DNA from 3 places in the Arthrobacter sp. SAFR-044 genome. Region 1 is predicted to be linked to each of the others. Evidence: riboswitches for the same ligand, from Rfam matches in the RefSeq annotation. Region 1 holds a riboswitch; each other region holds the start of a gene.
The links. A riboswitch is a leader RNA that binds a small molecule or an ion and turns the genes downstream of it on or off. The one in region 1 is predicted to bind S-adenosylmethionine.

Region 2: linked by a shared signal. The riboswitch ahead of ACR65J_RS13015 (aminotransferase class V-fold PLP-dependent enzyme) and the one ahead of metX (homoserine O-acetyltransferase MetX) in region 1 are both predicted to bind S-adenosylmethionine.
Region 3: linked by a shared signal. The riboswitch ahead of ACR65J_RS05775 (DUF1737 domain-containing protein) and the one ahead of metX (homoserine O-acetyltransferase MetX) in region 1 are both predicted to bind S-adenosylmethionine.

The regions. Positions count from the first base shown of each region.
Region 1 is NZ_JBPFDN010000001.1:445,804-450,762, forward strand. Features, by position in the region: gene ACR65J_RS01895 (VOC family protein) at 1-406, opposite strand, end outside; SAM riboswitch class IV at 568-682, shown strand; gene ACR65J_RS01900 (bifunctional o-acetylhomoserine/o-acetylserine sulfhydrylase) at 727-2,049, shown strand; SAM riboswitch class IV at 2,152-2,267, shown strand; gene metX (homoserine O-acetyltransferase MetX) at 2,280-3,395, shown strand; gene ACR65J_RS01910 (MFS transporter) at 3,575-4,957, shown strand.
Region 2 is NZ_JBPFDN010000007.1:205,089-210,047, reverse strand. Features, by position in the region: gene ACR65J_RS13025 (metal-dependent transcriptional regulator) at 1-141, opposite strand, end outside; gene ACR65J_RS13020 (class I SAM-dependent methyltransferase) at 215-973, opposite strand; gene ACR65J_RS13015 (aminotransferase class V-fold PLP-dependent enzyme) at 1,061-2,479, opposite strand; SAM riboswitch class IV at 2,515-2,628, opposite strand; gene hisN (histidinol-phosphatase) at 2,781-3,593, opposite strand; gene rsgA (ribosome small subunit-dependent GTPase A) at 3,638-4,753, opposite strand; gene aroA (3-phosphoshikimate 1-carboxyvinyltransferase) at 4,737-4,959, opposite strand, start outside.
Region 3 is NZ_JBPFDN010000003.1:151,959-156,917, reverse strand. Features, by position in the region: gene ACR65J_RS05790 (aminodeoxychorismate lyase) at 1-657, shown strand, start outside; gene ACR65J_RS05785 (pyridoxamine 5'-phosphate oxidase family protein) at 717-1,181, shown strand; gene ACR65J_RS05780 (hypothetical protein) at 1,422-1,676, shown strand; SAM riboswitch class IV at 1,902-2,017, shown strand; gene ACR65J_RS05775 (DUF1737 domain-containing protein) at 2,031-2,306, shown strand; gene ACR65J_RS05770 (rhodanese-like domain-containing protein) at 2,303-2,713, shown strand; gene ACR65J_RS05765 (O-succinylhomoserine sulfhydrylase) at 2,714-3,922, shown strand; gene ACR65J_RS05760 (DUF1905 domain-containing protein) at 3,919-4,236, opposite strand; partial or broken gene ACR65J_RS05755 (HNH endonuclease signature motif containing protein) at 4,373-4,959, shown strand, end outside.

The DNA of each region.
Region 1 (4,959 bases):
ACGGCACCTGGGGATCGGCGATGAGGCCCAGGATGCCAATCTGCTTCCAGACCAGCTCGCGGCCGTCCGGGAACTTGCGGTTGCCGTTCACGGCGGCGCGGCCAAGGCGTTCCTCGAAGGGGGCGAGGTCGTCCACTTCGACGCACCAGCCCATCCAGCCGCCACCAGCAGCGGAGCGGGCCCGCACGGCCTGGCCGAACGGTGCCTTGTCCGACGCCGGGTGGTCCAGGACCTCGACGACTTCCAGGTACTTGTGGCCGGCGAGCGGGATGATCATATTTCGGGTTCCGAACCGGGGGTGTACGCCACCCTTCACTGCCTCAACGCCGAGGGCAGTTGCAATACGTTCGGTAGTGGCCGCGAGGCCATCGTGTTCACAGGCGTAAGAGACGTGATCCATGCGCATGCGATCATCTTGGCACTTTGTGATCCGGCTCTCAGCTAAGGGTACCCTTACTAGCATTTGACGGGCGGGGCGCCCCCGTCCCGAGGCAGAAGGACCGGCATGAAGACCATGTTCGTCACAATGCTGTCCAGGGCAACCATCCGGTTCCTAGACTGGGCCCAGGTCATGAGTGCCAGCGCCAAGCCCCGGCCCGCTGGCCGGCAACCCTCCATCCGCGGTGGGGTGCCCCGGGTGAAGACCTGGCTCTCCGGCAACAGCCGGGAGCAAGCGCGGCCCGTACTGCCGGTGAGCATGCCGGGCCCATGTCAAAGGAGATTTGGATGTCCAACGGATGGTCCTTCGAAACCCGCCAGATCCACGCAGGGCAGGAGGTGGACAGCGCCACGGGTGCCCGGGCCCTGCCCATCTACCAGACCACGTCATTCGTGTTCCCCAGCGCCGAAAGCGCCGCCAACCGCTTTGCCCTGGCCGAACTTGCACCCATCTACACCCGCATCGGCAACCCTACCCAGGACGCCGTCGAGCAGCGGATTGCCAGCCTCGAAGGAGGCCTGGCAGCGCTGCTGCTGAGCTCGGGGCAGGCCGCCGAAACCTTCGCCGTCCTGAACATTGCCGAGGCAGGGGACCACATCGTGGCCAGCCCCAGCCTCTACGGCGGAACCTACAACCTGTTCGCCCACACCCTGAAGAAGTTCGGCATTTCGGTCACCTTCGTGGACGACCCTGACAACCTGGACCAGTGGCGCGATGCCGTGCAGCCCAACACCAAGCTCTTCTTCGGTGAAGTGGTGTCCAACCCGCGCCAGGATGTCCTGGACATCGAAGGCATCTCGCAGGTGGCCCACCAGGCCGGGGTTCCCCTGATCGTGGACAACACCTTGTCAACCCCCTACCTGATCCGCCCGCTGGAGTGGGGCGCGGACATCGTGATCCACTCGGCCACCAAGTACCTGGGCGGCCACGGTTCAGCCATTGCCGGCGTCATCGTCGATTCCGGCAAGTTCGATTTCGGCAAGGACCCGGAACGGTTCCCGGGCTTCAACACCCCGGATCCCACCTACAACGGCCTTGTCTACGCACGCGACCTGGGTGAAGGCGGCGCACTCGGGGCCAACCTGTCATACATCCTCAAGGCCCGTGTGCAGTTGCTGCGCGACCTGGGCTCGGCGGTGTCGCCCTTCAACGCCTTCCTGATTTCCCAGGGCCTGGAGACGTTGAGCCTGCGGGTGGAGCGCCACGTTGCGAATGCCACGGATGTGGCGCGCTGGCTGGAAGCAAGGGACGACGTCGAATCCGTCGCCTACGCGGGGCTGCCGTCCAGCCCTTGGTACGAGCGTGGCCGCAAGTACGGGCCCAAGGGAACGGGCGCCGTCGTGGCCTTCAACCTGGCCGGCGGCGCGGAAGCCGGCAAGCGCTTCGTTGATGCACTGGAGCTGCACTCCCACGTGGCCAACATCGGTGACGTCCGCTCCCTGGTCATCCACCCGGCGTCGACCACGCACAGCCAGCTCTCGCCGGAGCAGCAGGTGGTGGCCGGGGTTCATCCGGGGCTGGTCCGGCTTTCCGTGGGCCTGGAGCACATCGACGACATCCTGGCCGACCTGGAAGCAGGATTCCGGGCAGCCAAGAGCGCTGACTCCTAGCCCCACACGCCAGGGGCACCGCCGGTGCCGCCGGCAAGCCGGGAAGTCACAACCAGTCATACTCTTGGCCTGGAGCGGGGGGTGTTTCGTACACTCGAACCAGGTCATGAGTGCCAGTGACAGCCCCGGCTTGCTGGCCGGCAACCCTCCATCCGCGGTGGGGTGCCCCGGGTGAGGACCTGGCCTGCCGGTCAGACGACGGCAGGCAAGCGCGTAGAAGAGGTCTTGCCATGACGGTTACCGTCGCCCGAACCACCATCCCCGAACACGGAATCGTCCGTTACGCCTCCATCGGGGGACTGGAACTCGAAGCCGGGGGATACCTCCCGGACGTCACCCTGGCCTACGAAACCTGGGGGACGCTCAACGCGGACGCCAGCAACGCCATCCTGATCGAGCACGCCCTGACCGGCAGCACCCACGTAACCCGCGGCGACACCGACGAAGAAGGCTGGTGGGAGCAGCTGGCCGGTCCCGGCGCTCCCGTGGATACGGACCGCTTCTTCGTGGTGTCCATCAACATTGTCGGCGGCTGCTACGGATCCACCGGCCCGTCGTCGCCGGCCCCGGACGGCCGCCCCTGGGGCTCCAGGTTCCCCCTCGTCACACTGCGCGACAGCACTGTCGCCGAAGCAAGGCTGGCGGACCAGTTGGGCATCAAGAGCTGGTTCGCCGTCCTAGGCGGGTCGATGGGCGGCGCCCGCGCACTGGAATGGGCAGTGACCTATCCCGGGCGTGTGCAGCGCTGCGCCGTGATTTCCGTCGGGGCCGCCAGCACAGCCGAACAGATCGCCTTCGCACAGGCCCAGACGCTGGCCATCCGCCAGGACCCCAACTTCAACGGCGGGGACTACTACGGCGGTCCATGTCCGGAAGACGGGCTGGCGCTCGCCCGCCGGATCGCCCACATCACCTATCGGTCGGCTGCGGAACTGGAAGGCCGCTTTGGCCGGGAACCCCAGGCGCCCGAGTCCCCCCTGCAGGGGGAAGTCCTGGCCTCCCGCGGCCGTTACCAGGTGGAAAGCTACCTGGACCACCAGGGCAACAAGCTGGTGAAGCGGTTCGACGCCAACAGCTATATCGCCCTGACTGAAGCGCTGATGAGCCACGATGTCAGCCGGGGACGGGGAACCCTGGCCGAAACCCTGGCCACCTCCACGGCGCGGTTCTTCGTGGCCGCAGTGGACTCCGACAGGCTCTATTTCCCGTCCCAGTCCCACGAGTTGGCCCAGGCCCTGCCTGGCGACGTGGATGTCCATGTCATCCAGGCGCCGATCGGGCACGACGGGTTCCTGACCGAGATTGGGCAGCTGGGCGGCCAGCTGCGGAGCAGCTTCCTGGCCTAGGCAGCGCCCCGGGAACACCCGGCAGTGTGCATTCCTGCAGATGCCTTCTGCACTATTCGGCGTTGAGGTTGCGCCGCAGGCAGACCATACTCATCGAATCCGGCTTTCGTGGTGTGCATCACATCCGTTTGCCATTGACTGGTCCCCGTGGTGTCGACGACGACGCCGAAGGAGTTCACATGAGTACGGAAAGCTCCGCCGCAAGGCGCACAGAGGAAACCGACGTCAAGGCTTCAGGCCTGAAGAAAGTGGTAACGGCGTCCATGGCCGGCACCGTCGTGGAGTGGTACGAGTTCTTCCTCTACGCATCGGCCGCCACCTTGGTGTTCGGGAAGGCCTTCTTCCCCAACGCCGGCACGGAACTGGACGGTATCATCGCTGCCTTCCTCACCTATGCCGTCGGTTTCGTTGCACGCCCCATCGGCGGCATCGTCTTCGGCCACTTCGGCGACAAGTTCGGCCGCAAGCAGCTGCTGCAGCTGAGCATCATCCTGGTGGGGGTCTCCACCTTCCTCATGGGCTGCCTGCCCACGTTCTCGCAGATCGGCTACTGGGCGCCCGCACTGCTGGTCTTCCTCCGGTTTGCCCAAGGCTTTGCCGTGGGCGGGGAGTGGGGCGGCGCCGTCCTCCTCGTGGCAGAGCACAGCCCCAACAAATCCCGCGGGTTCTGGGCCAGCTGGCCGCAGTCCGCGGTGCCCCTGGGCAACCTGCTGGCCACGGCCGTGCTGTTCGTCCTGTCCTCCACGCTGACCCAGGACGCGTTCCTGGGCTGGGGCTGGCGCGTGGCGTTCTGGCTGTCCGCCGTGATCGTCCTGATCGGTTACTACATCCGCACCAAGGTCAACGACGCCCCCATCTTCCTGGAAGCCCGTAAAGAAGTTGATGCCGGCCACAAGGGCTACGGCGTCGCCGAGGTGTTCCGGCGCTACCCCCGCGGCGTCTTCACCGCCATGGGCCTGCGCTTCGCGGAAAACATCCTTTACTACCTGGTGGTCACGTTCTCCATCACCTACCTGAAGACCGTGGTGCAGGCCGATACCACGCGGATCCTCCTGCTGCTGCTCGTTGCCCACAGCGTCCACTTCGCGGTGGTCCCCATGGTGGGCAAGCTGTCGGACCGGTTCGGCCGCAAGCCGGTCTACATGGCCGGCGCCATCATGGGTGCCACCTGGGGTTTCTTCGCCTTCCCCATGATGGACACGAAGAACGACTTCATCATCCTGGCGGCCATCATGATCGGCCTGGTGTTCCACGCCTTCATGTACGCCGGGCAGCCGGCCATTATGGCGGAAATGTTCCCCACCCGGATGCGCTACTCCGGCGTCTCCCTGGGCTACCAGGTGACGTCCATCGTGGCAGGCTCCCTGGCCCCGATCATCGCAGCGTCGCTCCTGGGCACCTACAAGTCCTCCGTGCCCGTGGCGGTGTACCTGCTGATCGCGTGTGCCATCACCGCCGTCGCGGTCTTCTTCCTGAAGGAAACCCGGGGCATCTCGCTGCACGACGTGGACGCCGCCGACGCCAAGGGCACGGCGGACCTCCTCGCTGCCGGCAAGAAGTAGGC
Region 2 (4,959 bases), on a different contig from region 1:
CATTTCCGACACTGAAGAATTGGCCACTCCCAGCCGCTGTGCCAGCTGGGAGGACGTGATGGGCTTGTCCTGCCATTCGGTGAATGAATAGATGACCTTGACGTAGTCCTCGATTGAGGAGGAGGGCGCGCTGGTCTTCACATGTTCAAGCCTACCGGTTAGGCCGGTGAGGCAGCGCGCGTTCCTTCCTTCACACAGTCGGAGACGGCAGGTGTCATGCCTTGACGGCGCGCCAGGCCAAGGTGAGGTAGGGAAGGTCAAGCTCCTGGTCCGGGGCATAGGCCAGGTGTTCATGCAGGTACCAGTCCAGGTTGGCCAGGACTTTCGCCCGCGTCGCCTCGCCGGCCCGCAAATAATAGCTCCGCGACTTGGTGAGCTCCATCAGATCCCCGGTGGTCACCCTGTCCTGCCAGTGGGTGACATGCCCTTCAAGCACGTGGAATTCGGCTCCGACGACGGGCTTATGGCCTGGCCGGTACACATCGCCGGCGTGCATGATCCGGGAGAGCCGGTGCACCCAGGGGACGGAGGTGTCCAGCTGGTTCCAGACAAGGCCGAGAGTTCCGTGCGGGCGCAGGACGCGGGCCAGCTCGGTGCTTGCGGCGTGGGGGTCGCACCAGTGCCACGCCTGTGCAACGGTGACGACGTCGAAGGCCGAGCCGGGAAGGCCTGTCGCCTCGGCAGTCCCCGGCACAGCCGTGGCGGCGGGGCAATGGTCCTTCAGCTGGGCGAGCATGTCGGCAGAAGGATCGACGGCGGTGACGTCCAGTCCCAGCGCCAGCAGCAACGCGGTGAACTTTCCCGTACCGGCACCCACGTCCAGGGCGTCACGGGCTCCGGCGGGCACCAGCCACCTGGCGGACTCCGCAGGGTAGTCGGGGCGGACCCGCTGGTAGTGCCGGCCGCCGTCCTGGAAGCTCTGCCCGAGTTCCCTGCGCCGGCCGTGATCAAGCCTGGGGCCACCCCGAACCACGCGTGGCCTCCTTCTGATGCTGCCGATGTGGATGTCTTTCGAATCTACCGCACGGAAGGGATCAGCAGGGTGGGCGTGTGTCCGGGCCTAGTCGTCCGTGCAGGGGGCTGCGCCGGCAGTTCCGGGGGTGTTGGGTGCCCAGTGGGGGTAGGTGCGGAAGTCGTTGGCGGGCACCCAGCGGCCCGCGTCCACCACGTAGTCCCAGCCCAGTCCGCTGCTGCGCAGCGTCTGGATGCCGGCGAGGAGGCGTTCGGCGTCCTCCAGCCGTGAGCCCACGCCGAAACTTGCGCGGAGGGAGCCGGACGGCAGGCCCAGGCGCTTCAGCAGGGGGTGGGCGCAGAACCGTCCGTCGCGCAGGCCCACCCCGTGCTCTGCGGAGAGGTAGGCGGCTACCAGCCCTGCGTCGTAGCCCTCCACAGAGAAGTTGACCACGCCGATGGTGTCCGTTTCCGGGTTGGTGTCCTTGAAGATCTGGTGGACGGTGACGCCGTCGATGCGCTGCAGCCCCTCCACCAGGAAGGAACGGATGGCGGATTCGTGGGCGTGCCACCGGTCCTGGTCGAGTTCGGCGATGACCTGGGTGGCGCGGGCCAGGGTGGCGGCGCCGAGGACGTTCGGCGAGCCCCCCTCGTGGCGGGCCGGACCGGTGGCCCAACTGACGCCGTCGAGCCTTGCCTCCTTGACCGCCCCGCCACCGGCGAGGTGCGGGACACCGGTGTCCAGCCAGTCGGGCCGTCCCACCAGCACGCCCGCGCCGAACGGCGCATACAGCTTGTGGCCGGAAAAGGCGAGGTAGTCGACGTCGTCCGCGCTGATGTCCACCCGGCGGTGCGGCGCAAGCTGGGCCGCGTCCACCACGATCCGTGCACCGTGCTGATGGGCCAGCGCGGCCAGCGCCCGGATCGGGAGAATTTCGCCGGTGACGTTGGAGGCGCCAGTGACCGCCAGCAGGCTGACTCCGCCCTGCTCCAGTTCGGCGCGAACGGCGTCCAGGGTGCCGGTAATGGTGTCGGCCGCAACGATGCTGCGGTGCGGAACGCCCTGCCATGGCAGCAGGTTGGCGTGGTGTTCGATGTCCAGGTAGAGGACGTCGCCGTCGTGCCGGCCGTCGGTGGCGGGCAGGCAGCCGGCCAGGAGGTTCAGGGAATCCGTGGTGTTGCGGGTGAAGATGACCGAATCGTCGGGGCGTCCGCCCACGAAGTCCCGGACAATGCTGCGTGCATTTTCGTATACGGAGGTGCTGATCTGGGATGCGTAGCCGGCCCCACGGTGGACGCTCGCGTAGTAGGGCAGGATCTCGTTCAGGTAGGCGGAAACCACGGAGAGGGCCGGAGCGGAAGCGCCATAGTCAAGGTTCGCGTACCGCACATGGCCGCCGGAGATCAGCGGTGCCTGGATCTCGGCGCCGGTGACGGCAGCAAGGGGGCGGCCGGCAATGCGGTGGCGTTCTTCGGTGATACCGGCGTCGGCAATGGCAGGCTGGGGGGAGACGGTGGCAGTTGTCACAGAGACCTCACTTGAATACAGGACCCCGCATAGGGAATCCGCGCTTGCCGCATCCACTCCGGACCGGCCTGGTCGTCACCCGGGGCACCCCGCCGCGAATGGAGGGTTGCCGGCCAGCAAACCGGGGTTTTGCGCTGGCACTCGTGACCTGCCTAAAAGCGTAGGACATGGGGCGGCCAGGACTAAAGCCGCGGCAATTGTTAAGGCCTTTGTTACGCTGCATCGAATAAACGACGCCGGACACCCCCTCCTGGAGGTGTCCGGCGTCGCAATGTTCGCTGAAGTGGGGAAACTGTGGCAGTTACAGCAGATCGTCCAAATACGGGTTGAGGCGGTGCAGCACCTCTGAGTGCAGGATCGAGTTCGTGGCCAGCGCGTTTCCGCCGAAGGGTCCGTCCTCGCCTTCGAGGGAGGTGAACCGGCCGCCTGCCTCCACCACGATCGGCACCAGTGCAGCCATATCGTAGAGGTTGAGCTCCGGTTCGCAGGCGATGTCCACGGAGCCCTCGGCGACCATGCAGTACGACCAAAAATCACCGTAGGCCCGCGTCCGCCAGACGTCCTCGGTCAGGCCGAGGAACTCGTCAAGGTTCCCGCGTTCCTTCCAGCCTCCCAAGCTGGAGTAGGACAGGGAGGCGTCGGAGAGGCTGGACACATTGGAGACGCGGAGCCTGGTGGCGGCTGCGAGGGACCTGCCCATGTACGCACCCATGCCCTTCGCTGCCCACCAGCGCTTGCCGAGGGCCGGGGCGCTGACCACGCCCACCACGGGCTCGCCTTCATCCACCAGGGCAATCAGCGTGGCCCAGACCGGGACGCCGCGGACAAAGTTCTTGGTCCCGTCGATGGGATCGATGATCCAGCGCCGCGAGCCGTGGCCGGTGCTGCCGAATTCCTCGCCCAGGACGGCATCGCGGGGCCGGGAGCGGGAGAGCTGGCCGCGGATGGCTTCCTCGGCTGCCTTGTCGGCGTCGGTGACGGGCGTCAGGTCCGGCTTGGTCTCAACGTGGAGGTCCAGGGCCTTGAAGCGGCTCATGGTCTGGTCATCCACGGAGTCGGCCAGGACATGGGCCAGGCGCAGGTCATCGTTGTAGCTCGAAGCGGGTTGGATCATGGTTCCAAACTACCGTCTGCGGACGCTTCTGCCGGGAGAACGCGTCAGTTGACGGTGCCGAGCTCCTTGGTTTCCTGTGCCTCCATGCGTGGGTCCGTGCCGAGCAGCCGCCTCAGGGACGCCAGCCGTGCCGCTCCGGTGGGACCCGCGTGTCCGCCAGCCACCCAGTCATCGAGGCCGCAGTCCACTGCCGTTGCAGTGTGCTTGCAGCCCCGCTCACAGTTTTCGATGCCGGGGGAGAGGTCCGGGAAGGAGCGCAGGATCCGGTCCGGGTCCACGTGCGCCAGGCCAAAGGAACGGATGCCGGGGGTATCAATGATCCAGCTGCCCGCCGGGGCGTCCGCCAGGCGCAGGGCCAGGGCCGACGACGAGGTGTGGCGGCCACGCCCGGTGACCGCGTTCACTCCACCCGTGGCCCGCTCGGCGCCGGTCAGCGCGTTCACCATGGTGGACTTGCCCACGCCCGAGTGGCCCAGCATCACGGTGACCTTGCCGTCGAGGTGGGCGCGGAGGTCGGCCACCGCCGCGCTGTCCAGCCGCGCCGAGAGGCCGTCGTCGGACCGTGCATCGATCCCGGACGCCTTTGCATCGGCGGTCCGGCTGATGATCACCGGGAAGTCCAGGTGGGTGTAGTTGGACAGCAATTCCGCCGGGTCCTTGACGTCGGCCTTGGTGACCAGCAGGATCGGCTCGATCCCGGCGTCGTAGGCAGCCACCAGGGCGCGGTCAATGAATCCGGTGCGCGGCTCCGGGTTGGCGGCTGCCACCACAATCACGAGTTGGTCGGCGTTGGCCACCACGGCCCGCTCGACTGGGTCGGTGTCGTCGGCGCTGCGGCGCAGCAGGGTGTGGCGGTCCTGGATCTTTACCAGTCGGGCAAGCGTGTCCGGCTCCCCGGACACGTCCCCCACGAGCGAGACGAAGTCGCCGGCAACCACCGGCGAGCGGCGCAGTTCGCGGGCCCGCGCTGCGATGACAACGCGCTCGTTGTCCGAGTCTTCGCCCACCACTGCCGTGTACCGGCCGCGGTCCACCGTGATGATCCGTCCGGTGACGGCGTCATCATGGCTGGGCCTGTCCTTGGTACGGGGCCGGGAGCCCTTCTTGCTGGGGCGGATCCGGACGTCTGATTCGTCCCAGGAGTCAGTGCTCCGCGCCACTGCCGCGCCTTTCCTGCGCCGCCACGCCGGCATCCTGGGCCAGCATGTTTGCCCACAGCTGCGGAAAGTCGGGCATGGTCTTGGCGGTGGTGGCGATGTCCTCCACCTGGACGCCGTCCACCGCGAGGCCCAGGATTGCCCCGGCAGTGGCCATGCGGTGGTCGGCGTAGCTGTGGACGACGCCGGCGTGCAGCCTGGCGGGCCGG
Region 3 (4,959 bases), on a different contig from region 1:
CACCGATCCGAGAACCCGCCGGCAGACGCCGCCGCCGATGAACTGGTGGTCAAACTGGTGGTGACCCGCGGCGTGGAAGGCGCAGCGCCCACGGCCTGGGTGCAGGCGTCGCCGGCCGGGGCTGCCGGCCGCCGGCAGCGGGAAACGGGCATCGACGTCATCCTCCTTGACCGGGGTTACGACAGTGATGTGGCCGAACGGGCGCCGTGGCTGCTCCTGGGCGCCAAGACGCTCTCCTACGCCGTCAACATGGCCGCGCTGCGCCATGCCCACAAACAGGGCGCCGACGACGTCATCTTTCTGTCCTCTGATGGTCGCGTGCTGGAGGGCCCCACCTCCACCGTGCTGCTTGCGCATGTGGAAAAGTCCGACGACGGCACAACAGTGAAGCGTCTCATCACCCCGCAGCTGGACAGCGGCATTCTGGCCGGAACATCGCAGGGCGCCCTCTTCGCCGCCGCCAAGGCGGCGGGCTGGGAACTGGGCTACGGTCCGCTGGAGCCCCGGGACCTCACGGACGCCGACGCGGTCTGGCTGATCTCCAGCGTCCGCCTGCTGGCCCCCGTGAACCGGATCGACGGCAAGGAAATCGGCACCCCGTCCATCCAGAAGGAACTGACCGCCGAGTTGAGTGAACTTTTCGCCGGCATCCACTAGTCCGCGTCAAGCGGCGCAATCCCTTTTCCCGCTCCGGCATCACCCGTAAGGTGTGGACCATGGACTCGCGAAACCTGCCGATTGAAAACCTGTCCTTCGACGACTGCTGGGAACTCCTCGACAACGACACCGTGGGCAGGCTTGCCATCGTGGTGGATGAACATCCTGAGATCTTCCCCGTGAACTACGCTGTCCACCTGCGCAGCATCGTCTTCCGCACGGCGCCCGGATCAAAGCTTTGGGGTGCACGGATGGAACGGCCGGCGGCACTGGAGATCGACGGCTATGACCCCGCCTCGGAACAGGCATGGAGTGTGGTGGTGCGGGGCGAAACCGAGATCCTCGAGGACCAGGGCGTGAAGGATGCCGTGGACAGGCTTGGCCTGGAACCGTGGCAGCCAGGCGAAAAGGCCAACTACATCAGGCTCAACGCCAAAGCCCTCACGGGGCGACGGTTCCGGGTGAACCGGCCGGACGTCTGGAACACCCGCCTGCAGGACCGGCGCCGGGCATCCTTCGAATAGTGCCGCCCGGGCAAGCACGTTTCCCAAACACCTGGCCCGCTCCATCTTTAAGTGGGACGGTTGCCTCATATCTTGTCTCCGGGTAAAGTCTACATCGTAGACAAGTTGGTGAGAGGGCTTGGGCTTCCCCCGAAATCTGAGGGATGCGCCTACATAATCCTTTGCCACTTTGTGCAGGGCATCGAGGTTCGCCGCTGCAGCCTACCGGCGGCACCACGCACCGAGCGAAGGGACGCCATCATGGCCAATTCGCAGTTTGATCTTTTCCTCCACGAAGCCACCTACGCAGACCACGCCTCGGAATCCAGCCTCGACCGCGACCGCCTTTACGGGCTGTACACCAGCTGGTGCTTCGTCAACGAACAGCCCACGGGCAACGAGTCCAGCTTCTGGGCTGCCATGAAGCACAAGGTTTCGGTCCGGCATAACGGACTGCGCATGAAAGGACCGGCCGCCGCGGACTACATCCTCAGCAGCTACCCGCGCCTCGTTTAAGGCGCTCCGGACTTCCAGCGCCCCGGGTAACCGGCGGCAGACGATTACATGCTGTGGCACTTTTGTGCCGCAGCATTTTTCATGCCCTGAGGCGGCCTCGGGTAAGGACTTTTTGACCTGCGGCGCTGCTCGTGCCGTGTCACCGGCGGTCCGACTGGGGCTCAGTTACGGAACATGACGACGGCGGCGATGCGGCCGGGCGCGGCAGGTGTTATTTTTTTGGGGAGTAATGAGTACCGGTGCCAAGCCCTGACTTGCCGGTCGGCAACCCTCCCTTTCGCGGCGGGGTGCCTCAGGTGAATACTCGGCATATCGACCGATTCGAGCTGCAAACGTGAAAGAAGGAGATCCGTCGTGTCCGACGCACCCGCCCCTGACGAAAGACTGTCCTACCGCCTGATTACCGGCGCGGACAACCGTGAATTCTGTGAGCGGATCTCCGCTGCACTCGCCGACGGCTATGTGCTGCACGGCAGCCCGGCAGCAACCTTCAACGGCACCACCGTGATCGTGGCGCAGGCCATTGTCCTTCCGGCCGCGATCGCCTCAGCCGATGCCGCCGTGGCCACCGCGGTGGACAAGCTGGATGCCGAATTTGAAGGCGAGTTCGACGGCGAGGGCCACGCATGAGCTACGCCGGAGACCTGACGCCCCAGGAAGCATGGGCCAAGCTGGAGCAGGGTGCCGTCCTGGTGGACGTCCGCACCGAGGGCGAATGGGCCCACATCGGCATCCCGGACACCAAAGCCACGGACAACGATCCCCTCTTCATCCAGTGGACCTTCCCTGGTGGCATCCCCAACCCCGACTTCGTCAAGGACCTCAAGGAGCAGGCGCCGGAGGATCCGGGCGCGGAACTGCTGTTCCTGTGCCGGTCCGGCCAGCGGTCCATTGCCGCGGCAGCTGCAGCCACCCAGGCCGGCTTCACCGCCTACAGCGTGCTGGAGGGCTTCGAAGGCGAACCGGACCGCTACGGCGAACGCACCGTCAATGGCTGGAAGAACCGCGGCCTGCCCACCAACCTCGGAAAGAACTAAGTGACCTTAAACCCAGACGCCGCCGGCTGGAGCCCCGATACCCAGGCAGTCCGTGGAGGCCTGGACCGCAGCAACTTCCAGGAAACGTCCGAGGCCATCTTCCTGAACTCCGGATTCGTGTACGAATCCGCGGCGGCAGCCGAACGCGCGTTCACCGGCGAGGACGAGCGCTTTGTCTACTCCCGCTACGGCAACCCGTCCGTGGCCACCTTCCAGGAGCGGCTCAGGCTGCTGGAAGGCACCGAAGCATGCTTCGCGACGGCGTCGGGCATGTCTGCGGTATTCACCGCGCTGGGCGCCCTGCTGGCTGCCGGCGACCGTGTGGTGGCGGCCCGCTCGCTGTTCGGCTCGTGCTTTGTGATCCTGAACGAGATCCTGCCCCGCTGGGGTGTGGAGACGGTCTTCGTGGACGGACCGGACCTGGACCAGTGGCGCGAAGCCCTCTCCAAGCCCACCACCGCCGTCTTTTTCGAGTCCCCGTCAAACCCCATGCAGGAGATCGTGGACATCGCTGCCGTCAGTGAACTGGCGCATGCGGCCGGGGCCACCGTGGTGGCGGACAACGTCTTTGCCACTCCCCTGCTGCAGCGCTGCGGTGACCTCGGCGCCGACGTCATCGTCTACTCCGGCACCAAGCACATTGACGGGCAGGGCAGGGTGATGGGCGGCGCCATCCTGGGCACCAAGGAATTCATCGAGGGACCAGTGAAGCAGTTGATGCGGCACACCGGCCCAGCGCTTTCGGCTTTCAACGCCTGGGTGCTGACCAAGGGTCTGGAGACCATGGGCCTGCGGGTCAGCCACTCGTCGGCCACCGCGCTGCGGCTTGCCGAGTGGCTGGAGGAACAGCCGGCGGTGGGCTGGGTGAAGTATCCGCTCCTGAAGTCGCACCCGCAGTACCAGCTCGCGGCAAAGCAGATGAGCGCCGGCGGCACGGTCCTTACCTTCGAGCTTGCTTCATCCGGGGGACGCTCAGGCAAGGAAGCGGCCTTCGCGCTGCTGGACGGGCTGCGGATCATCGATATTTCCAACAACCTCGGTGATGCCAAGTCCCTGATCACGCACCCCGCCACCACTACCCACCGCGCGATGGGTCCGGAGGGGCGCGCAGCCATCGGCCTGACTGACGGCGTGGTCCGGCTCTCGGTGGGCCTCGAGGACCCGGACGACCTCATCCGCGACCTGGAACAGGCACTGAAGCAGATCTAGCTGGGTGGGGAAGAGTCCGGCTCGATGTCCAGTTGGACTTGTACGCTGTCACCGGCGCTGAGGTGTGCCTTGTCCCTGACGGCTTTCTTGACGGGCAGCAGGTACGAGGCGCTTTTACTGTCGGGGAACAGCGACGTCTGCCATACGTGGCCCTTGACTTCCGCCGTGACCTTTACAGAGCCGAACGCTTTGCGCGCTGCGGGGCTGATTTCCGCGATCTGGTCAGCAACCTCCGCGGGCAGGGTGAGGAAATGCCATCCCGCCTCACCCTGGTACAACCAGAGTTCAGCTTGAAAGGCGTACGACGGCGTCACGCGCCAGAGTATGCCACGGCCGGCTGGCGGGCGCCATGGTTTCCTGATCCAACTGCCGCCGGGCGCCAGTTGCGCCGCCACCGGAAAGGTTGAGATGGCAGGCTTGAATGTCAGTGCCTCGTTGGATGATGTTTCCATGGGAATCAGCGCAGGTGGTGAGGTGGCTATGGAGGGTGTTCATGCCTCTGTTGCTGCTCTTGATGCACTGGACCGTGAGGACTCTTTCCTGGCTGCCGGGGTGGGTGTTGGTGCTGATGTTGATGTGTTGCAGCGGCGGTACGAGCTTCGACTGGAACGGCTGGAAGTCTCGTCCCGTTTGAAGGCGCAGCTCGCCGCCGTGAAGGCACGCGATGCGGCGGAGTGCATCGGATTCCAGCAGGCCATGCTTGCCCCGGACGCGCCAGTGCATGAGCGCACCTACGCGGAAATGTCAGTGGTGGAGGAGATTGCGGGTGTTCTGACCATCAGTTCCGGCGCTGCCGGGGCGTTCGTGGAGCAGTCCCGGCGGGTATGCGCCCTGCCACTGGTGATGGACGCTTTGGCCGCCGGGGACCTGTCCTGGCAGCACGCCAAGGTCATTGCCGACGAAACCGAAGGCCTCACCCCGGACGGTGCCGCCGCTTTGGTGGCGCACTTCTTCGACCCGGCCGCGCCCAACCCGGTCCGCGGCGCAGCCCCCGGTGAGCTCGTCCCGTCACGGTTCCGCGCCAAAGTCCGCGCCTG